DNA from 4 places in the Pantoea nemavictus genome. Region 1 is predicted to be linked to each of the others. Evidence: predicted binding sites of a transcription regulator. Region 1 holds the regulator's gene; each other region holds the start of a gene.

Region 1 (5,491 bases):
CGGAAATGGACATGGCGATCCGCAAAGCGCGCGATCTCGGCCGCCACATCAGCTATTTCGGCCCGGAAGCCAACGACTTTGGCTTACTGGAGCAAACGTTCAAGCATTATGGCCAAACCGGCCTGGGCGAATCGCGGAAATATCTGCACACCTACGATGAAGCCGTGCCGTGGAATCAGGTGCCCGGCACCTTCACGCCGTGGCAACCGCTGCCGGAAAACACCGATGTGCTGTTCTATGAAGGCTTACACGGCGGCGTGGTCACACAGCAGCAGAATGTGGCGGAGCATGTTGATCTGCTGGTGGGCGTGGTGCCGATTGTTAACCTTGAGTGGATTCAGAAGCTGGTGCGCGACACCGGCGAGCGCGGCCATTCACGTGAGGCGGTGATGGATTCGGTGGTGCGTTCGATGGAGGATTACATCAACTTCATCACGCCACAGTTTTCACGCACGCACATCAACTTTCAGCGCGTGCCAACCGTTGACACCTCAAACCCGTTTGCCGCACGTGAAATTCCATCACTCGATGAAAGCTTCGTAGTGATTCACTTCCGCGGGCTGGAAGGTATCGCCTTCCCCTATTTGCTGGCGATGATTCAGGGATCGTTTATTTCCCACATTAATACGCTGGTGGTGCCGGGCGGCAAAATGGGATTGGCGATGGAACTGATAATGCTACCGCTGGTTCAGCGACTAATTGAAGGAAAACGGATTGAGTGAGGGTTACTCGCCGGTATGGAACCGGTCGCCATGAATGGCGACTCTACAAAAAACGCGATGATTTCGTAGGGTGCGCATTGATGCGCACCTGGAAGCATTAAAGCTCGATCACTTCATAGCTGTGGGTGATTTCCACGCCCTTGCCCAGCATAATCGCCACAGAACAGTATTTTTCCGCAGAGAGATCAACCGCGCGCGCTACGGCTTTATCGCTCAACGCTTTGCCGCTGACGATAAAATGCAGGTTGATATGGGTAAAAATGCGTGGAGCTTCTTCGCGGCGTTCTGACGTCAGTTTGACTTCGCAATCGGCGACATCGCTGCGCCCTTTTTGCAGAATCGACACCACATCAATGGCGCTACAACCACCGGCGGCCATGAGCACCATCTCCATAGGACTTGGCGCTTTATCACCGGAATTACCGTCCATTAATACCTGATGACCGGATGAGGATTCTCCGAGAAAGGTAAGACCTTCCACCCATTTCACTCGTGCCTGCATGATTCTTTCTCCTGAAGCGGCGGTTTTGCCGCCAGATTACGCTTTCACCTGATAAACAGCAATCCAGACTATTCCCCCGTTTGCTGAAGCGAGACAACACAAGACAGCTCGCAAAAGCTGTGCTACAAACAGTGCTGAAAATATTTTCGTCGTTACAGACGAAGGCGGGAAGAATCAAAAGCGTAGCTTAAGAATGACCCGGAATAATTTTTCCATTACTGGAAACGCTCGACGATTAAACCGCCTGACAGGGAAAAAATGCCCCCTGTATTTTGGGCACGATTACAACAGAGGATAATAGCGAATGGTTCTCGGCAAACCGCAAACAGACCCTACACTCGAATGGTTCCTGTCCCATTGCCATATTCACAAATATCCATCCAAAAGCACGCTCATCCATCAGGGTGAGAAAGCGGAAACGCTGTACTACATCGTTAAAGGTTCCGTAGCGGTACTGATTAAAGATGAAGAAGGCAAAGAGATGATTCTCTCCTACCTCAATCAGGGAGATTTCATCGGCGAACTCGGTCTTTTCGAAGAAGGCCAGGAACGTAGTGCCTGGGTGCGTGCGAAGTCTGCCTGCGAAGTGGCTGAAATTTCCTACAAAAAATTCCGTCAGCTGATTCAGGTAAACCCGGATATTTTAATGCGACTTTCGTCGCAAATGGCGCGTCGTCTGCAAGTGACATCGGAGAAAGTGGGCAACCTCGCTTTCCTTGATGTGACAGGACGTATTGCGCAAACGCTGCTTAATCTGGCTAAACAGCCAGATGCGATGACTCACCCAGACGGCATGCAAATCAAAATCACCCGTCAGGAGATTGGTCAGATCGTGGGCTGCTCACGCGAAACTGTGGGCCGTATCCTGAAAATGCTGGAAGATCAGAATCTGATCTCCGCACACGGTAAAACCATCGTCGTTTACGGCACCCGCTAATTTCTTCTCACCCACGGCGTGATGGCAACATCGCGCCGTTTCTATTTGCGATGAGCTGATGTGGCGCCGAATCATCTATCATCCTGAAGTCAACTATGCGCTGCGGCAAACGCTGGTGCTGTGCCTGCCTGTGGCTCTCGGTTGGCTGTTTGGCGATCTGCAAAAAGGTCTGCTGTTCTCGTTAGTGCCTGCCTGCTGCAATATGGCGGGTCTGGATACGCCGCATAAACGCTTCTTCAAACGCCTGATTGTCGGTGGTTCGCTGTTTGCCACCGGCAGTTTCCTGATGCAAATTTTGACCGCTTACCAGATTCCGCTGCCGCTGATCCTGCTGGCGCTGCCGCTGCTGATCGGCGTAACCGGCGAAATCGGCCCGCTGCATGCACGCCTGCTGCCCGCCACTTTAATCGCCGCCATCTTTACGCTCAGCCTGGTTAGGCGCATGCCGATATGGGTGCCGCCGCTGCTCTATATTGGCGGCACGCTGTGGTACGGCTTATTCAACTGGTTCTGGTTCTGGCTGTGGAAAGAGCAGCCGATGCGCGAATCACTCAGCCTGCTGTTCCGCGAACTGGCCGATTATTGCGATGCCAAGTACACCTTATTGACGCAGCTAACCGATCCGGAAAAAGCGCTGCCACCGCTGCTGGCACGTCAGCAAAAGGCGGTCGATCTCATTACCACCTGCTACCAGCAAATGCATATGCTGTCGGCCAGCCGCGATAACAGCCACAAGCGCCTGACGCGCGCCTTCCAGGTGGCGCTGGATTTACAGGAACACATCTCGGTCAGCCTGCATCAGCCTGAAGAGGTGCAGAAGCTGGTGGAGGAGAGTCACGCTGAAGCGGTGATCCGCTGGAACGCCAAAATTATCTCCGCACGGTTACGCGTGCTGGCCGATGCCATTCTCTATCATCAGCTGCCGGATCGCTTTCATATGGAGAAACAGCTCGGCGCGCTAGAGAAAATTGCCCGCCAGCATCCGGATAATCCGGTCGGCAATTTCTGCCTCTACCACTTCAGCCGCATCGCCCGCGTATTGCGCACGCAGAAACCGCTCTACACGCGCGACCTGATGGCCGATCGTCAACGTCGTTTGCCGCTGTTGCCAGCACTGCGCAGTTATCTGTCGTTCAAATCCACCGCCTTACGCACTGCGGCCCGCTTCGCCGTGATGCTGATGTTTGGCAGCTCGCTGGCACTGTTCTTTAATATCCCTAAACCGTACTGGATATTGATGACGATTATGTTCGTCAGCCAGAACGGCTATAGCGCCACGCGCGTGCGTATTCAGCACCGTGCGCTGGGCACCTTTGCCGGTTTATTGATTGCCGCGGCCTCGCTGCAGCTGGCGGTGCCAGAATCAATCACCTTGCTGTTTATGCTGGGCATCACGCTGGCGAGCTATCTGATCACGCGGAAATATTATGGCTGGTCGATGATTGGCTTCACCGTCACTGCGGTGTATTCGCTGCAGCTGCTGTCGCTCAACGGCGCGCAGTTCTTGTTGCCGCGCATGATGGATACCTTGATGGGCTGCCTGATTGCTTTCGCCGGCATGATTTGGCTGTGGCCGCAGTGGCAAAGCGGACTGCTGCGCAAGAATGCGCACGATGCGCTGGAAGCATATCAGGAAGCGCTGCAGCTACTGCTTGGCCCGGAGCAGTCGCCCGAGAAGCTGGCGTATCAGCGTATCAAGGTTAACCAGGCACACAACGCGCTGTTCAACTCATTGAACCAGGCGTCGAGCGAGCCGGGCTTTAACCTGAAATATCTGCAAGATATGCGCATGTGGGTGACGCACAGCCAGTTTATCGTTGAGCACATTAACGCCATGACGATTCTGGCGCGCGAGCACACCATGTTGACGGCGAAGCTGGCGGAACGTTATCTGCAATCTTGTGAAATTGCGCTGCAGCGTTGCCAGCAGCGGCTGGCGTATGACGGGCCGGGCAACGACAGCAATATTCTGGAAGCGCCGGAGAATCTTAACGAAGGGCCGGTTACGATTGTCGAACAGCATGTGAAGCGGATTTTGCAGCACCTTAACGTCATGCACACCATCTCTTCACTGGCGTGGAGCCAGCGACCGCATCATGGCCGCTGGCTCAAGGTGTTACGTCCGAAAGCAGATTAAGCGGCCAGCACCTTTTCAATCGCCGTCGCGAAACGCGTCATGCCTTCGGCAATATCGGTTGGCTCAATCACCAGCGACGGCACAAAACGAATCACATCGGTGCCGGCGGTGAGAATCATCAGCCCTTCCTCTGCAGAAGCATTGAGGATGTCGCGTGCTTTGCTGGCGAATTGCGGCTTCAGCGCGGCACCTATCAGCAGGCCTTTGCCGCGAATCTCGCTGAAAATATCGAATTTGCTGTCGATGGCTTGCAGCGCTTCAACAAATTGCTGACGGCGCGCTTCCACACCCTCCAGTACTTCCGGTGTGTTGATGATATCCAGCGCGGTTTCAGCAATCGCACAGGCCAGCGGATTGCCGCCGTAGGTGGTGCCATGTACGCCCGGCGCCATCACCGATGCAATGTCGTTGGTGGTTAACATCGCGCTCACCGGGAATCCGCCGCCCAGCGCTTTTGCGCTGGTGAGAATATCGGGCTTGATGCCGTAATGCTCGTAGCTAAACAGTTTGCCACTGCGGCCCATGCCGCTCTGCACTTCATCCAGCACCAGCAGCGCGTTATGTTCATCGCACAATGCGCGTAAACCCTGCATAAACGCCTGCGTAGCGGGCACCACGCCGCCTTCGCCCTGAATCGGCTCCACCACGATGGCGCAGGTGTGATCGTCAATCACCGCCTTTACTGCGTCGAGATCGTTGAAGGGCACATGCACGATATCCGCCGGTTTTGGCCCAAAGCCATCGGAATATTTCGGCTGCCCGCCAACCGAGACCGTGAACAGCGTGCGACCGTGGAAGGCGTTATGGAAGGCGATGATTTTGCTCTTAAACGGGCTGTGTTTTTTACAGGCGTAATAACGTGCCAGCTTGAAGGCTGCTTCGTTGGCTTCTGCGCCGGAGTTACCAAAAAACACGCGGTCGGCAAAAGTGGCAGCAATAAGTTTGCTGGCCAGACGCAGCGCCGGTTCGTTAGTGAACACATTGCTGGTATGCCACAGTGTTTCGCCCTGGGTTTTCAGCGTCTCCACCAGCGCCGGATGACAATGGCCCAATGCAGTTACCGCGATACCGCCTGAGAAATCGATATACTCTTTGCCCTGCTGATCCCACACTCGGCTGCCTTTGCCCTTAACCGGCACAAACTGCGCAGGTGCATAAACAGGCAAAATAACGTTATCGAACGTTTCCCGGGT
Region 2 (5,491 bases), 2.5 Mb from region 1:
TTTCTGCCAGCTCCGGCCAAATCGGTGAGTGACGACGCAGATACTCATCATGGCAGTGAGCATGTACCTGCATCACAAAGGCTTTACGCAACATCGCTGCGCTCCGCCTGCAGCGCAGCCTGCCACGGTTTAACGTTGAAACGCTCGCCCAACGCAATCAACTGTTCAGTCGTGATGCTTTGACGAATGCCGCCCATCGAAAGCGCTTTAACCACCACTTCGGATGACTTCTCAGCGGTATCGATCAGTCCAAAGGTCTCATCAAGATTTGGACCTGCACCAAATATGCCGTGGAACGGCCACATCACAATACTGTGATTTGCCATGGCATCGGCGGTAGCCTGACCAATACCATCGGTACCCGGCACCATCCACGGCAGGATCCCTACCCCATCCGGGAACACCACCAGGCATTCGGTGCTGCCTTCCCAAAGCAAACGCGTGAAACGCGCGGAATCCAGATCCACCACATAGCTCAGCGCCATAAAGTTGGTGGCATGGCAGTGCATAATGACGCGATCAACGCCGTTTGAGATCTGCTTACGCACGCTATGTGACTGGAAGTGCGCCGCCAACTCGGAAGTGGGCAAGCCGCCATTACTTAATCCCCAATGGATTTTGTACGACAACCCTTTGTCATCCACCTGCAGCAGCGCGAGGCAATCAGCGGGATCGATCTGCACGTTGCGGAAAAATTTGCCCGAACCGGTTACCAGGAACCAATCATTGGCCAGCGCCGGTGCAGGTTTGGTCAATTCGATACAACGCGGTTCTGCGTAGAAATCAGTGGTGAAATCCTGAACTTCTTCCGGTAATAAACGCAGGCTGACGTTACCGCCGTTACGCTCATCCCAGCCCTTTAACCACATGTCGCTAGTCGCTTTAACCATTTCCTGAACAAAAGCGGAAGAGAGAATTTTTTGCATAGTTTGTCCCTTAACGTTGACGCAGTGTTTGTTGTTCGTAATGACGGACTTCGCTCAGCCAGCTGGCATCAGCCGGGACATCGTGGCGCAGGCACCAGGCTTCCCAAACGGCTTGCCACGGCAAAGATTTTTGCTCTTCCAGCATCGCCAGACGCCCGGTGTAATCCCCTTCGCTCTCGAGCTTGCGTAACTGATCGGTGGGCTCCAGCAGTGCGCGTAGCAGCGCTTTTTTGGCATTGCGCGTGCCGATAACCCAGGCCGCGATGCGATTAATCGAGGCGTCAAAAAAGTCGAGGCCGATATGCACTTTGTCAAACAGCTTGTGGCGGGCAATCTCGGTGGCAATGGCTTGTGTTTCATCGTCGAGAATCACCACGTGATCGCTATCCCAGCGCACCGGACGGCTCACGTGCAGCAGCAGGCGTGGCACATACAGCATTGCCGTAGAGATCTTGTCGGAAATGACTTCAGTTGGATGGAAGTGACCCGCATCAAGCGTTAATGCAGTTTGGCGGCTGCTGGCGTAACCGAGGCAGAATTCATTGGATCCCACGGTGTAACTTTCGGCACCGATACCAAACAGCTTGCTCTCTACCGCATCAATATGATGCGCGGGATTGAGTTTTTCACTGATCACGTCATCCAGTGCGCTGGCCAGACGTTGACGGGGAGCCAGGCGATCAACCGTAAGATCCTTCATGCCATCCGGTACCCAGATATTCATCACGGAAGGGCTACCAAGCTGCTCACCAAAGTGGGCGGAGATGCGGCGGCTGGCTTTACAGTGGTCGATCCAGAACTGCCGAATACCTTTATCCGCGTGCGATAACGTAAAGCCATCCGCACTCAACGGGTGGGAGAAGCAGCTTGGATTAAAATCGAGACCCAATTTATGCGTTTTGGCCCACTCAACCCAGTTGCTGAAATGCTTAGGTTCGATCGCATCACGTTCAACGGGTGTATCGCTCTCCAGATAAATTGCGTGCAGGTTGAGGCGTTTGGCGCCCGGAATTAATGACATCGCTTTTTCAACGTCAGCACGCAGCTCATCCGCATTGCGGGCACGGCCCGGATAGTTGCCGGTGGCCTGAATACCGCCGGTCAACTCACCGTTGGGATTTTCGAAACCGCGTACGTCATCACCCTGCCAGCAGTGCATCGAGACAGGAATGCCGTCCAGTTGTGCCATTACCTGTTCCACATCTACGCCAATTGCTGCGTAGCGTTGTTTGGCCAGTTCGAAGGCCTGTTCAATCAGCTTAGTCATATGCAAGTTCCTTAGCAGGTTGGCTCAGCGCCGCGAAGCGTGCCTGATGGGCAGCGAAGGCGCCGTTGTTCAGCGGTTCAAATTTTTCTAACGGGAAGTTTTGGCTAATGCAGCAGCGCAGATCGCTAACGTCACGCAATTCGCCTAAGGCAATCAGCTGGCAACCGATGTTACCGAGCGTTGAAGCCTCGATGGGGCCGGCCAACACGGGCAGCTGGCAGGCATCGGCACAGAGTTGATTTAGCAATGGATTTTGACTACCTCCGCCCACCACATGCAGCTGACGCAGCGGCGCACCACGCAGTTGGCTGAGTTCGCCAATCACCTGGCGATACAGCAATGCCAGGCTATCGAAAATGGTACGGGCTAGGGCGGCTGGGGTTTGCGGAACCGGCATGTGCTGCTCGGCACAGGCGTTTTGAATCTCCTGCACCATGCTGTCTGGGTTGATAAAACGACTGTGATTGGGATTAACCAGTGCGCGGCAGAGAGGCTCTTTCTCGGCCTGGGCGATGAGCGTGCAGAGATCGGTTATTTGCAGTTCGCTGCAGACACGTTGTAATAACCATAAACCCATGATGTTTTTCAGGACGCGGTAACCCTCTGCGCCACCTTCATTGGTAATGTTGGCGTCAAGCGCGGCAGCGCTGACACAAGGCTGCAAACTCTCAATACCCATCAGCGACCAGGTGCCTGAACTCAGATAGGCGGCATCATCCTGCATTAACGGCGTAGCCAACACGGCACTGGCCGTGTCATGTGTAGCGACGGCCACCACCGGAATCTGATTGCCACTGGCGCTGGTCCAGTAACCCACGGTATTGCCCGGCGCCGTCGGTTTACCCAACCACGTTGCAGGGACGCCAGCCCAGGCGAGCAAATCGCTATCCCATTCGCCGCTGTGAATGTTGAGCAACTGGGTAGTGGTGGCATTGGTATATTCCCAATTCATCTGGCCAGTAAGGCGATAATGCAGATAATCGGGAATCATCAATGCATGCTTAACCTGCGCCTGCCAATCCGGCTGCTGCAAATGCAGCGCACGCAGTTGATAAAGGGTGTTGAAGGGCAAATACTGAATACCGGTACGCTGATAGATTGCGCCTTTACCCAAGTCCTTGATGGCCTGAGCCATATGACCTTCCGTCCGCTTGTCGCGATAGCTCACCGCTTCACCGACACGCTCCCCGTTGGCATCCAGCAGCACCAGATCCACACCCCAGGTGTCGATCCCAATGCTGTCCGGCACAATACCGTCCTCATCTAACTGAGCCAGCCCGAGACGAATTTCCTGCTCAAGACGGTCCAAATCCCAACAATCATAGTCGGCACGGCGCACCCGCTGATTCGCAAAGCGGCGGACTTCACGCAGGCTGATGTGCTGATTCGCTGAATTCCATTGTGCGAGCATCACGCGCCCGCTGGATGCGCCTAAATCAATGGCAACAATGTTACGCATACTCATGGCGTGCTCTTCCTGTAATGAGATGGCTACAGCTTAGAAATCTCTGCTTTTTGCCACCTTCCCCTTACTGCCAGTGCGTAATAGTCGCTGGCAGACTGACAAAGAAGTTCGTGAGAAAGCTCACAGAACCACATAAGGAGAGAGTTGTGAGCCTTGCCGCATTTCCGTCAATCCGGGCTGAGATCTTGAAAAATTAGCCATTTTCCTGCGTCACTCAGATCAAAATTCAAGGTAAGGTGCTGAACGCCTGCGTAGACTCGGCTGCAGTTAAGTGAGTTGAGAGGCAAAACATGACCGTTTTACATAGCGCAGATTTCTTCCCTGAAGGGAATTACGCCATCGCCATTGAGCCGCGCGTGCCGCAGCAGGCATTTCCCGAGCATCATCATGATTTCCATGAAATTGTGTTGGTTGAGCACGGTTCAGGCATCCATGTGTTTAACGGTCAGCCGCAGGCGTTATCTGCTGGCTGCGTTTGCTTTGTGCGCGATCACGATCGCCATCTCTATGAGCAGACGGAGAATTTGTGTCTGACCAATGTGCTCTACCGCAGCCCGGCAGCGTTTCGTTTTCTCTCGGGTTTGCAGGATCTGCTGCCACGCGAAGAAGAGGACAAATATGCTTCGCACTGGCGCATTAATCACAAAGTCATGGCGCAGGCATTGCAGATAGTGACGCAGATGAAGCAGCAGGATGGCTGGTCACTGGAGCGGCACGCGCATCAGGAGCAGCTGTTTCTACAGCTGCTGATCGTGTTGCGCGAAGCGGCTCATAACGATCAATTGCAGGATCAGGAAGCGCGGCTGCATCGGTTACTCGACTGGCTCAATGAGCACTACAGTGAAGATATTGTGTGGGATGCGCTGGCCGACCGCTTTTCGCTGTCACTGCGTACCCTGCACCGCCAGATGAAGCAGCAAACCGGCAATACGCCGCAGCGTTACCTCAATCGGCTTCGCCTGCTACAGGCGCGGCATTTACTGCGGCATAGTGATATGCGCATTACAGACATCGCCTATCAGTGTGGATTTGGTGACAGCAACCACTTCTCCACGCTGTTCAGGCGGGAATTTGGCTGTGCGCCCAGAGCGGAGCGCCAGCAGATGCTATAACGGGAGCGTTTCCTCATGTCGCTGATCCTTACGCGCGAAGACTATTTTCCGGCCACCAATCTGCCGATTGCGGTGGCCGAGCGCATGCCGCAGCCCTCCTTCCCTCCGCATCGCCATGAGTTCAGTGAAATTGTGATTGTCTGGCGTGGCAACGGCCTGCACGTGTTAAACGATCGCCCATGGTTGATCACCTGCGGCGACGTGTTTTACATCCGTGATAATGATTGCCACAGCTATGACAGCGTCAACGATTTGGCGCTGGATAACATTCTTTACTGCCGAGATCGTTTTCGTCTTGAGCTCGACTGGAGCCAGTTGTTGCCACCGCAGGAGGAGAACTCGCCGGCATGTTGGCGTTTAACCACCCGCGGTATGGCATTGGCTCGCGGTGTTATTAGCCAACTGGAGCGAGAAAGCCGTAAAAGCGATTCGCTATCCGTTCAACTCTCTGAAGCGCTATTTTTACAGCTTGCGCTGATTTTGCGTCGTCATGGTTATGCCGCTGACCGCCCATGGGCACTGCCGGAGGGCGAGCAGCTGGATCTGCTGATGTCAGCATTGCAGGGTGCAATCAGCCGTCCATTCGATTTGGCGGTGTTTTGCCAGCAGAATCAGTTGAGCGAGCGGGCGTTAAAACAGCTTTTTCGTCAGCAAACCGGTATGACCGTAGGGCACTATTTGCGACAACTGCAGCTCTGCCAGGCAAAGTATCTGTTGAGAA
Region 3 (5,491 bases), 2.3 Mb from region 1:
TAATTTATGTCCCAGATATTTCGCGGTGCCGGTAGATATCTGAATCATTAATGGACTATTGGTTTTTTCTGCCGCGCTAAAAAAGGCCGGCAACATCTCCAGGCAGTGCAAATTAAAGGAACCCAGCGCTTTAAAATCACGTTCTTTAGCCACCTGTAACAGATCGGTAAAGTTATAAAGTTTCATGGAGCTTTTCCTCATGGGATTTAGACTTGGTGGATTTTCCGTTAACAAACCAGGCGATAAGGGTAATAAAGGCAATAAACAGCGCGACGAATAGCCAGTTATTCTGGAATGCGTGGCCGAGCACCAGACCGGTACTGATCACATCCGAATCACTGAAGGTGACGCCGGTAAAACCGTAGCTTTCCAGCATCGGCACCAGAATCGCCGGCAGGAAGGTGATGAACAGACCGTGAACGAAACCACCGATCATCGCACCGCGACGTCCGCCGAGCGCATTACCAAATACGCCTGCGGTGCCACCGGCAAAGAAGTTGGTCAGCAGGCCAGGCAGAATCATCGCCAGACCAAACATCGGGAACACCAGCATGCCGACTACCGAACCCAGGGTGGTGGCGAGGAAGCCGACAATCACCGCGTTCGGGGCATAGGGGAACATCACCGGGCAGTCGAGCGCCGGTTTAGCATCAGGCACCAAACGCATGGCAATACCGCGGAAGGCTGGCACCAATTCGTTCAGCAGTAGGCGCACGCCGCTGTACAGCACGAACACGCCGCACACGAACTGAATTGACTGCATAAAGGCATACATCAAATAGTTCATGCCGTTGCTGTACTGGCCGATAAATTCCGGACCGGCTGCCACAGCGGGAATCAGGTACATCGGTACCATCACCACCGCCATCGACAGATAGGTGTCCTGCAGGAATTTAAAGTTGTCGGGCAGTTTGAGATCTTCAGTAGAACGCGAGCCTTTGCCCACCACCTTCGCTACCGCCGCCGTCAGCAGGTAGCCGATGGTGCAGAAGTGGCCGAGCGCCACGTCATCGGAGTCAGTAATGCGGCGCACCACCGGTTGTGCCAGCGCGGGCATCACCACCGCCATAATGCCGCCGAAGATGCCGCCGGTAAGGATCAGAGGTAAACCTGTCAGCCCCGCTTTATAGCCAATCACCGCACCGATTGTCGCCATCCACAGCAGCGCCTGACCGGTCAGGAAGATGTATTTGAACGGTGTCAGACGCGCAATGATGATATTGACGATAAAGATCACCAACAGCGTCAGCGCCACTTCTGAACCCAGCTCGCGGTTAGCTAACCCGGCGATGGCGGCAACGTCGGTGATATAACCCTGCATGCCAAAACCGTGGGTAAAAATGGTGTTGAGGAAGGTCAGCGTACCAACAATAATGTTGATACCGGCCATCATAATTAAGAAACCGAGCAGGGTTTTAAAGGTGCCTTCCACCACCTTTCCCGCCGATTTTTTTTGCAGTAGCAGACCAATCAGGGCAATAAAGGCGATCAATATTGATGCCTGCCCTAATAGATCTTTTACCAGGAAGTCGATCACACTATTCATGATTAGCAACCTTTAAGTTACGTTCTTTCATAAACGCCACGATTTTTTCTTCAATTTCGGCTTTATCAGTGAGCTTATTGAGAATAATCACCCGCTTAATTTGTTCCGGGCTGGCATCGGCATTTAATACATCAGCGAAGGCTTTCTGGGTTAAAATCATATCGGATTTAAAGGCGTTGGCTTCAGAAATAGTGGTGTGATCGATATCAGCATCGATTTCGAGTTTCTTTAATACCGACTTGGCGCTCATCTCAATCGCAAAGCTAGAACCCAGACCACATCCACAGACACATAATATTTTCAGCATGGCTATTTCCTCACAGAATTTGCAGTTGTTTAGCGAGTTTATAATGATGCCCTTCAGTATCGACCAGGCGTTTTTTCATGCTTATTAAATCAATCGGAATCGGTCGATTACTGCCATTAATAATCACCGCTTTATTGCGCATTCCCGACTGAATACAACGCGCGACTTCACTGGCCATAATGGTGCCCTGGTAAATCTCTTCACAGGTAGGGTCGCCATTACGCAGGCCGTAACCGATAATGGTTTTACGAATACGGACACCGATTAACGGTTCAATTTGTTTAATTAAGGTGTCGATAGCACCCTGGAAGCCCGGTGAATATTCACGGGTATAGCCTTCCGAGCACAAAATAATCACGCTGTTCTGCGCGGCCAGCCGCTGCGTGATACGCTCAGCCAGCTCCTGCGGCGCAATCTGGCATTCGGGGATCAGCGCGAAATCCGCATTAGACTTGATCGCCGACTGCAGGGTTAATTCGCCGCAATAGCCGCCGAGCAACTCCACCATAAAAACGCGACCGGTTAACGCACGCCCGGTATTGCGTAATTTCGCCACCTCTTTTAATATCTGCTCGCAGGCGGTGGAGAATCCAATACTGTAATCACTGCCAAATACGTCATTATCGATGGTCATGCCAACGCCGAAACAGTTGACACCAAATTCGCTTAGCGTATGCAGGAATTGCAATGAACCATCGCCGCCGGCCATAATTAACACATCAATACGCAGCGACTTAAGATGTTTAGCAATGCTCTCATATTCGGGCCGAATTAATTTTTTGCTGGTGCGTCCCGACTGCATTACCGGAATAGCGGCAATGGCATAATCCACTAAATCGCGCTGGGATATTTCCTGGTGATTATTTTCCAGCAGACCCGGTATTCCGCCATTGAATAACACCATTTCCGCCTGCGTTAAGCGCGATATTTGGTACACAAAGTTATTAATCCCGGTGACATCGCCACCGCTGATCACCATGCCAATTCTCATTGTCATCACCCTTCATGCTGTGCGTCTGATATTCATTCTTCCGATTAACCGACTTGTTATTTGCAACGGATGTCACACTTTTGCCATGAATTTCCCTGTTGAGATCGTTGACAGCGCTTGTTGATGGCTTAATTTTGTGATTTAAATCACATCCACATTTCAGGCTTTTGATAACAATATCTACCAAAATCATACTGTTATATTTAAATCAGCCAGCTAAACTTACCGGTATAATTAACGCCGCTAACGCTCGTTTTCTTTCGATCTATTTTGTGATTTCCCGCGCATTTTTATCGTTCACTGACATTTATTCCGTAAAAGATAAAGGGATAATGATTGCGTGCGTTATTTCCCTGCCAGTGCCAGTCAATGATTGACTCAATGCGGCTGCGCTTGTCCAATACCGTGGCGGATAAAGAATAAATAAGAGAGAAGATGAGCATGCAGAAGGAAATGTTGCGTGAGTTGGCTGACGTGGTGGGTGACAAGCAGTTATTAACCCATGCTGATGATAAAGCCTGGTATATAAAAGGGTTCCGCGTCGGACGTGGCGAAGCGCTGGCGGTGGTGTTACCGCAAAGCTTATTACAGCTGTGGCAAACGTTGCAGGTGTGTGTGGCGCACGACGTCATCGTACTGATGCAGGCCTCGAATACCGGCGTCACCGGTGGCTCCACGCCCGACGGCAACGATTACGATCGCGATGTGGTGATCATCAGCACCCGCCAGCTTCAAGGTGTGCAGGTGATCGATCAGGCGCGTCAGGTGATTGCGTTTCCCGGTACCACCCTCACCGAACTGGAGCACACCTTGCAGCCACTGGGCCGCGAGCCGCATTCGGTGATTGGCTCGTCCTGCATCGGCGCGTCAGTGGTGGGCGGCATCTGTAATAATTCCGGCGGTTCGCTGATTCGCCGCGGCCCGGCCTTTACCGAGAAGTCGCTGTTCGCGCGTATTCATGACGATGGCCGATTAGAGCTGGTCAATCACCTGGGTATTGCATTGGGCGAGACGCCGGAGGCAATGCTGGACGCGCTGATGCAGCAGCGCTATCAAACCGGCGAGCAGCCCGACTGGCAGGGGAAAATCTGGGCTGATGATTACGCCGATCGCCTGCGTGACGTCGCGGCAGACTCTCCGGCACGCTTTAACGGTGACCTGCGCTACCTGCACGACAGCGCCGGCAGTGCAGGAAAAGTGGTGGTGTTTGCCGTGCGCTTGCCCACCTTCGAAGCCAGTGCCGGCAGCGATACCTTTTACATCGGCACCGATGATGAAAGCGTGCTGGTTGAACTGCGGCGTTATCTGTTAACCCGCATGAGCGAGTTACCTCTGCAGGCGGAATATATCCATCGCAACGCCTTTGATTTGACGGTGCGCTACGCCAAGCATATGTATCTGGCAATCCGCAAACTCGGTCCGCAGGCAATTCCACAGATGATGGCAAAGAAAGCCAAATGGGATGTGCGCGTCAGTCACCTGAAGTTCCTGCCACGCAATTTTGTTGATCGGATGCTGCAATGCTTTAACCAACTGACGCCGGGCTTTATCGCGCCGCGCATCATGGCTTACCGCAGCGAGTATCAACACCATTTGATGATTAAAGTCGAGTCGCAGCAAACCGCTGAACTGCAAGCGCTGTTGCAGTCATTCTTTGCAGAGCACGCGGGCGGCTTTTTCCACTGCGATGCACGTGAAGCGGCGGATGCGTTTCTGGTGCGTTTTGGCGTGGGCGGCTGCACCATCTCCTACTGCGATGCGCTGGGTTACAACCCCAACGAGCGGCTGGTGGCCTTCGACGTGGCGCTACGGCGAAATGATGATGCGTGGCGCCTGACGCTACCGGATCACCTGGCGATGCAGGTGCAGGTCGATTCATGCTGTGGGCACTTCTTCTGTTTTGTGAATCACCAGGATTACGTGCTGAAACCGGGCTACGACGCCAAAGTGTTTAAGGAAGAGGTGAAGCGGTATCTGGAGCAGCGCGGGGCTAAATACCCCGCCGAGCACAATGTCGGACATCTGTATGAGGCTTCATGTGAGCACGTGGAGCACTGGAAGCAGCTCGATCCTACCAACAGCTGCAATCCGGGGATTGGCAAAACCAGTAAGAAGAAGTTTTGGCGATAAATGTAGCATCGGCAGCCAGGTCGCCATAAATGGCGTAATGCCGATCAGTTAAGCGCTGAGCGACTTTCGTTCGCCATCGGCTGAGGCAGTTTCATCTACGCCGTGCGGCGACCGAGAAGAGGGCGTCTGGGCCACGCCCTCTTCACTCCCCGGCCCTGCGCCAGCCCATCCCGCCGCTACGCGGTGCCTTCGCTCCCTCACGATTCCTGACGGACCGGCGGCGATTCGCTCCTGCTCAGCGCCGCCTCTCGCCGCATCCCTGCGGCTCGCCCTGGAATCCCTCACTCGCTCAGCGGGCTGGGATGTCGCCTCAATACCCGCGCTGCAGCAGCAATGCCTATTCCTAAATCATCATCGCTGGAACGCCTGTAGGGTTGCCATTCATGGCGACCCGGTAACCCAAAATCTTCAGCCAGCAAAATTTCAAATCAGATGCGGTAATGACAGGCAACGGTGTTGAGCGCTATCCGCAGCGCCGAGCGCAGAGGGACGGCCAGGATGAGCCGACAGGACGTCG
Region 4 (5,491 bases), 2.5 Mb from region 1:
ATCGGCACGCTGCTCAGCGAACCGGTATGTTCGCTTGGCAGACGTGGCAAGACGCGCATCAGCAAAATCATCAGGACTAATGCCGAAAGACCAATCATGCCAAAAGTCGTGCGCCAGCCAAGATACTGACCAACGATACGACCAATCGGTACGCCCAGCACCATCGCCAGCGCCGTACCGGTTGCCAGCATACTTAATGCCTGGGTTTTCTTACCGGCAGGCGCTACGCGAATAGCCAGCGAAGCGGTAATCGACCAAAAGACCGCATGTGCTAAGGCAATACCAATGCGCGAGATTACCAGCGAGGTGAAATCCCACGCCACGGAGGAGAGCACATGGCTGGCGACGAAGACGATAAACAGGATTGACAGCAGCAAACGCCGCTCAATGTTGCGGGTCAGCAACATTAACGGTAGCGATAAGAGTGCCACGACCCACGCATAGATAGTCAGCATGATGCCGACATCGGCAGTCTTCATGGCATAACTGGCGGCAATATCCGACAGCAAACCGACCGGAACAAATTCGGTGGTATTAAAAACAAAAGCGGCAATAGCCAGCAGCACGACGCGCAGCCAGGCTGTTTTACGGGAGACGGTAGTAGATTGCATGGAGTTCAAATCTGTCAGACAGCGAGTGAAAGGGCCGGCGTGGCACCCAATTTAAGTGACCGGTGTCACAAATTGCCGCTATTGTGGAGCATTAATGAGCTGAGGGAAACCTTTTGTCGGGCTTTTATTACTGAATATTTTTTATCGCCGAAAGCGTGGTTAATAGCCTGAGGTTATTAATGTTTCTTGCTGCGACGTATCGACCTTAGCGCTGAGAATGGACGGCTGGATCTTACCGCTGAAAAGCTGCAGGAAGATCCAGTGAATATTAAGCTGAATTTTATCGTTATTATGAAACGCCTCAGTACCGCTTAACAAAATGACTTCGCTGCCCGGCCATTCTCAGACCACTATTATCAGAGTCTCACCATATGTTTTAGTGCCACGCTATTCTGGGTTGTCATGTTTTTTTTTAGCCCAATCGGGCAGCAGTGCTCACATCCTAACGCGCTGGCATAAAATTTACGCGCCTGCTGAATAGCCGCGTTGGGCGTGTAGAAGGTACCCAGAAAACGCCGTGCATTATCGGAAGGTAAGAACGGGCATCCCGTTGCATGTACTACATGGTTGTCGTTATAGCCGGCATGCTTATCGACGTAATAATAGAGTTCCATCTTACGGCCTCATTGCTGTGAAATAATAAAAAGTCTAACTATTGTTGGAATGGAATGAATTATAGCGATGAATGGCCGTTTTGTTTTATCTGGGACTGGCAGAATGCCGGATGACGTGGACCGCAGAAGAGAACGGGGCGCTAACGCCCCGCTTAAAAGATGAAAGGTATTACAGTTTTCGGCACTGCAAACGCCAGCCAACCAGCAAAGCCATTAACAATAGCAGGCTAATGAACGCGGTGACGCCGTTCCAACCATAGCTGTGCCAGAAAACCCCGCCCAGCGTACCCGCCACGCTAGAGCCAACATAATAACTGAACAGATAGAGTGACGATGCCTGGCCTTTAGCGCGGCGCGCGCGCGGGCCAATCCAGCCGCTGGCCACCGAGTGTGCCGCAAAGAAGCCGGCGGTGAACAGCATCATGCCAGGTAAGATTAGCCACAGCGAGTTGAACGCCGTGAGCAGCAGACCAACCAGCATGATCGCGGTGGCAGCAATCATGACCGGGCCGCGCCCGAAGCGGCTGGTCATGGCACCGGCCTTCGGCGAACTCCATGACCCCGTCAAATACACTACCGAGAGTAAACCCACCACCGCCTGGCTCAAAGACCACGGCGCGCTGAGCAGACGATATCCGATGTAGTTGAATAGCGTGACGAACGCGCCCATTAACAGGAAGCCTTCGGCAAACAGCAGCGGCAGACCTTTATCACGCCAGTGCAGGCGGAAATTGATCAATAAACTGCGCGGACGAAGCGAGGCGGGCCTAAAGTGGCGTGATGCCGGCAGAATTTTCCAGAACATCAGCGCACCCGCCAGCGCGAAGCAGCCAATCACCCCAACCGCGACACGCCAGGAGAAGAAGTCAGTGAGTACGCCGGTGAGCAGACGTCCACTCATGCCGCCAATCGAGTTACCGCTGATATACAGCCCCATTGAAAAGGCGATAACCCGCGGATGAATCTCTTCACTCAAATAGGTCATGCCAACTGCCGCGACGCCACTCAGCGATAAACCGATCAATGCGCGCATCAGCAAAATGCCTTGCCAACTGCTCATGGTCGCCGAGATTAGGGTACAAATGGCGGCCAGTAACAAAGCGGTGACCATTACCGATTTACGGCCAATCGCATCAGATAATGGACCGGTAAACAGCAATCCCAACGCCATTAAGCCGGTCGAGAGCGAGAGCGAGATGCTGCTTTGCGCCGGGGAAACGCCAAACTGCTGTGACAGCACCGGCAAAATGGGCTGCACGCAATAAAGCAGAGCGAAAGTGGCAAGGCCGGCGGAGAACAGGGCAAGCGTCACGCGCATAAACTGCGGCGATCCGCGTTCAATCCATTCTGAAGGGGTTGCAGCTGAAGCAGGCTTTACCGATATCTCGTCTTCATCGAGTATCACCGCCTGGGAAGAGCGACTCACGGAACATCCTCGGTTTGGGAAGCATAGCGTTACTGTAGGAAAGGGCGAATAGGTTGTACAATATATTAATAATCTCAAATAAGACGTTTAACATATGAATATAGAGTTACGTCATTTACGCTATTTCATCGCGGTTGCGGAAGAGTTGCATTTTGGCCGTGCCGCGCAGCGTCTGAATATTTCACAGCCGCCGCTCAGCCAGCAGATTCAACAGCTGGAGCAGGAGATTGGTGCGCAACTGTTCACGCGCACCAATCGCAGCGTGCAAATTACGCCGGCCGGCGAACTGTTTTTGCAGGATGCGCGCACGATACTACTGCAGGTTGATCAAGCCGCTCGCCGCGCCGCGCGTGTACATAGTGGTCAGGAGGGCGAGTTGCGGATTGGTTTTACCTCTTCGGCTCCTTTTACCGGATTAGTCTCGGATGCGCTCTATCAATTTCGTCAGCGCTGGCCTGACGTGCACATTCAGATGCAGGAGAACAATACGCGTCAGCAGCTGGCGCCTCTGCATGATAACCGGCTGGATCTGGGGGTAATGCGTAATACGCCGTTACCGGCTGATCTGCAGCATCGCGTGTTGCTGCGTGAGCCGCTTTGCGCGGTGGTGCACTGGGCGCATCCACTGGCCGATGCTGAATCGATCTCCATTCAGGCGCTGGCCAACGAACCCTTTGTGTTTTTCGATCCGCAGGGTGGAACTGCGCTGTATGGTGAAATTCTGGCACTGCTGCATCGCTATCAAATCAAACCCTTTATTACCCAGGAAGTGGGCGAAGCGATGACTATTCTTGGACTGGTGGCGACCGGTCTTGGCGTTTCGATTTTACCGGCTTCATTCCGGCGCGCGCGCCTGGCAGACGTGGTATGGATTCCGTTACAGGAGAGTGACGCGATTTCTGAAGTTTGGCTGGTGTGGTCAGCAATGCGCGAACCCAGTGCGCAGATGACTCATATGATGTCGTTGATGCTACAAAACGCAGAGATTTGAACCACCTTGCGGGCAGCGGCATAAACTTTATGTGCGATAAATCACATTTCTAATCAAATATTTGACGCTGCCGGTCAATCTGCATCACCATAGCTGCTGTTTATTTAGAAGCGCGAAAATAATGGGAGCAGGGCGTGAATCTGTACAGTCAACCTGGCCATATTGACCAGATAAAACAGACCAACGCAGGTGTGGTTTACCGACTGATTGACCTTTACGGCCCGATTTCGCGTATTGAGCTTTCTAAACGTGCCCAGTTAGCACCCGCCAGTATTACCAAAATCGTGCGTGAAATGCTCGATGCCCATCTGGTACAGGAAACCGAATTTCAGGAGCCGGGCAGCCGCGGTCGTCCAGCGATTGGTCTCATTCTCGATACGTTAGCCTGGCACTATCTCGCCGTTCGCATTCAACCGGGACAGATTACGCTGACGCTGCGCGATCTCAGCACGCGCGCGTTGCAGGAAGATCGTTTGCCGTTACACGCCACCGCTGAAAAACCGCTGCTGCAAACGCTGCATGATGTAGTGAATGACTTCTTTATTCGCCACCAAAGCAAGCTGGAGCGTTTAACGGCCATCGCCATTACCTTACCGGGATTAATCAACGCCGCATCCGGTGTGGTGCATCGTATGCCAGGTTATGACGTGCAGGATATGCCCTTAGGCGAAACGCTGGCAGAGCGCACCGGTTTGCCGGTTTTTGTGCAGCATGATATTTCTGCCTGGACGTTAGCCGAAGCGCTGTTTGGTGCATCAAGCGGTGCACAGAATGTGATTCAGATTGTAATCAATGAAACCGTTGGCGCCGGTGTGATTAGCGGAGGACAGCTGCTGCATAAAAGTGGCCGCACCCTGGTGGAGATCGGGCATACGCAAATCGATCCTTATGGCCAGCAGTGTTATTGCGGCAATAATGGCTGTCTCGAAACCGTGGCCAGCACCGGAAGTCTGTTGAATCTGACGGCGCAGCGTTTGCCATCGCAGCCAGATAGCCTATTGCATCAGGCGCCACTCACCATTGAAACGCTTTGTGCCGCTGCGCAGCAGGGCGATCGTTTGGCGCGCGACGTCATCGCCGGTGTCGGGCATCATGTTGGCCGCATGCTGGCAATGATGGTCAACATCTTTAATCCTCAACAAATACTTATCGGTTCGCCGCTAAATCAGGCGGCTGATGTCCTGTTTCCTGCGGTGAGCAGTACCATTCGTCAGCAGGCATTGCCGGCTTACAGTAGCGAAATCCAGCTGACACCAACGGCTTTCAGCGATCCTGGCACCTTCGGCGGCGCTGCGCTGATAAAAGACGCGCTATATAGCGGCCATTTATTGGTAAAACTGTTGCAGGGATAATGACAGCCCGCCTTAAGTTTGCGCTAACGCAATCTGCCATCAAAAACATTTCCTTAAACTGCCTCCTTCGCACGTTACACATCGCTTTAATGAAGGAGGAGAAAGGTGAAAACGCTTTTTGTCACCGGTACCGACACCGCGGTGGGTAAAACCGTGGTTTCACGCGCGTTGTTGCAGTGCTTTGCCCAAGCGAATGTCTGCGCCGCAGGTTTCAAGCCTGTTGCCAGAAACGCGCAGCTCACGCCGGAAGGATTACGTAATAAAGATGCAGTGTTACTACAGCACTCTTCCGGTCTCACTCTGCCTTATCACGCCGTTAACCCTATCATTCTGGAAGAGGATGCGATTAGCACCGGCTCGTCACAGCACGTTGATTATGCACAGCTAAGTCAGGGGTTGAAGGAGTTACAGGAGTGCGCAGCCCGCGTGGTGGTGGAAGGCACCGGCGGCTGGCGCAGTTTAATGAACAATCGGCAGCCTTTATCACAATGGGTGCA

What was found. Region 1 encodes CRP, which controls carbon source genes, mostly activating them, when cyclic AMP is high. Its sites were predicted from a motif close to ATGTGANNNNNNTCACAT; they were not measured.
Region 2: a site for CRP is predicted at 3,803-3,820, ahead of rhaB (rhamnulokinase). Genes of this name have one in related genera too.
Region 3: a site for CRP is predicted at 2,979-2,996, ahead of WH298_RS18745 (6-phosphofructokinase). Genes of this name have one in related genera too.
Region 4: a site for CRP is predicted at 3,672-3,689, ahead of mlc (sugar metabolism global transcriptional regulator Mlc). Genes of this name have one in related genera too.

The regions. Positions count from the first base shown of each region.
Region 1 covers NZ_JBBGZW010000001.1:1,737,314-1,742,804, forward strand. Annotated here, with positions in the region: gene WH298_RS07970 (phosphoribulokinase) at 1-722, shown strand, start outside; gene WH298_RS07975 (OsmC family protein) at 820-1,224, opposite strand; gene crp (cAMP-activated global transcriptional regulator CRP) at 1,529-2,161, shown strand; gene WH298_RS07985 (YccS/YhfK family putative transporter) at 2,220-4,298, shown strand; gene argD (bifunctional acetylornithine/succinyldiaminopimelate transaminase) at 4,295-5,491, opposite strand, start outside.
Region 2 covers NZ_JBBGZW010000001.1:4,231,746-4,237,236, forward strand. Annotated here, with positions in the region: gene rhaM (L-rhamnose mutarotase) at 1-94, opposite strand, end outside; gene rhaD (rhamnulose-1-phosphate aldolase) at 84-926, opposite strand; gene WH298_RS19545 (L-rhamnose isomerase) at 937-2,193, opposite strand; gene rhaB (rhamnulokinase) at 2,186-3,658, opposite strand; gene rhaS (HTH-type transcriptional activator RhaS) at 3,949-4,770, shown strand; gene rhaR (HTH-type transcriptional activator RhaR) at 4,786-5,491, shown strand, end outside.
Region 3 covers NZ_JBBGZW010000001.1:4,058,211-4,063,701, reverse strand. Annotated here, with positions in the region: gene WH298_RS18760 (class II fructose-bisphosphate aldolase) at 1-186, opposite strand, end outside; gene WH298_RS18755 (PTS sugar transporter subunit IIC) at 173-1,546, opposite strand; gene WH298_RS18750 (PTS sugar transporter subunit IIB) at 1,539-1,853, opposite strand; gene WH298_RS18745 (6-phosphofructokinase) at 1,864-2,844, opposite strand; gene dld (D-lactate dehydrogenase) at 3,280-4,974, shown strand.
Region 4 covers NZ_JBBGZW010000001.1:4,224,097-4,229,587, reverse strand. Annotated here, with positions in the region: gene WH298_RS19520 (sugar transporter) at 1-611, opposite strand, end outside; gene WH298_RS19515 (hypothetical protein) at 968-1,225, opposite strand; gene WH298_RS19510 (MFS transporter) at 1,395-2,651, opposite strand; gene WH298_RS19505 (LysR family transcriptional regulator) at 2,746-3,642, shown strand; gene mlc (sugar metabolism global transcriptional regulator Mlc) at 3,777-4,994, shown strand; gene bioD (dethiobiotin synthase) at 5,100-5,491, shown strand, end outside.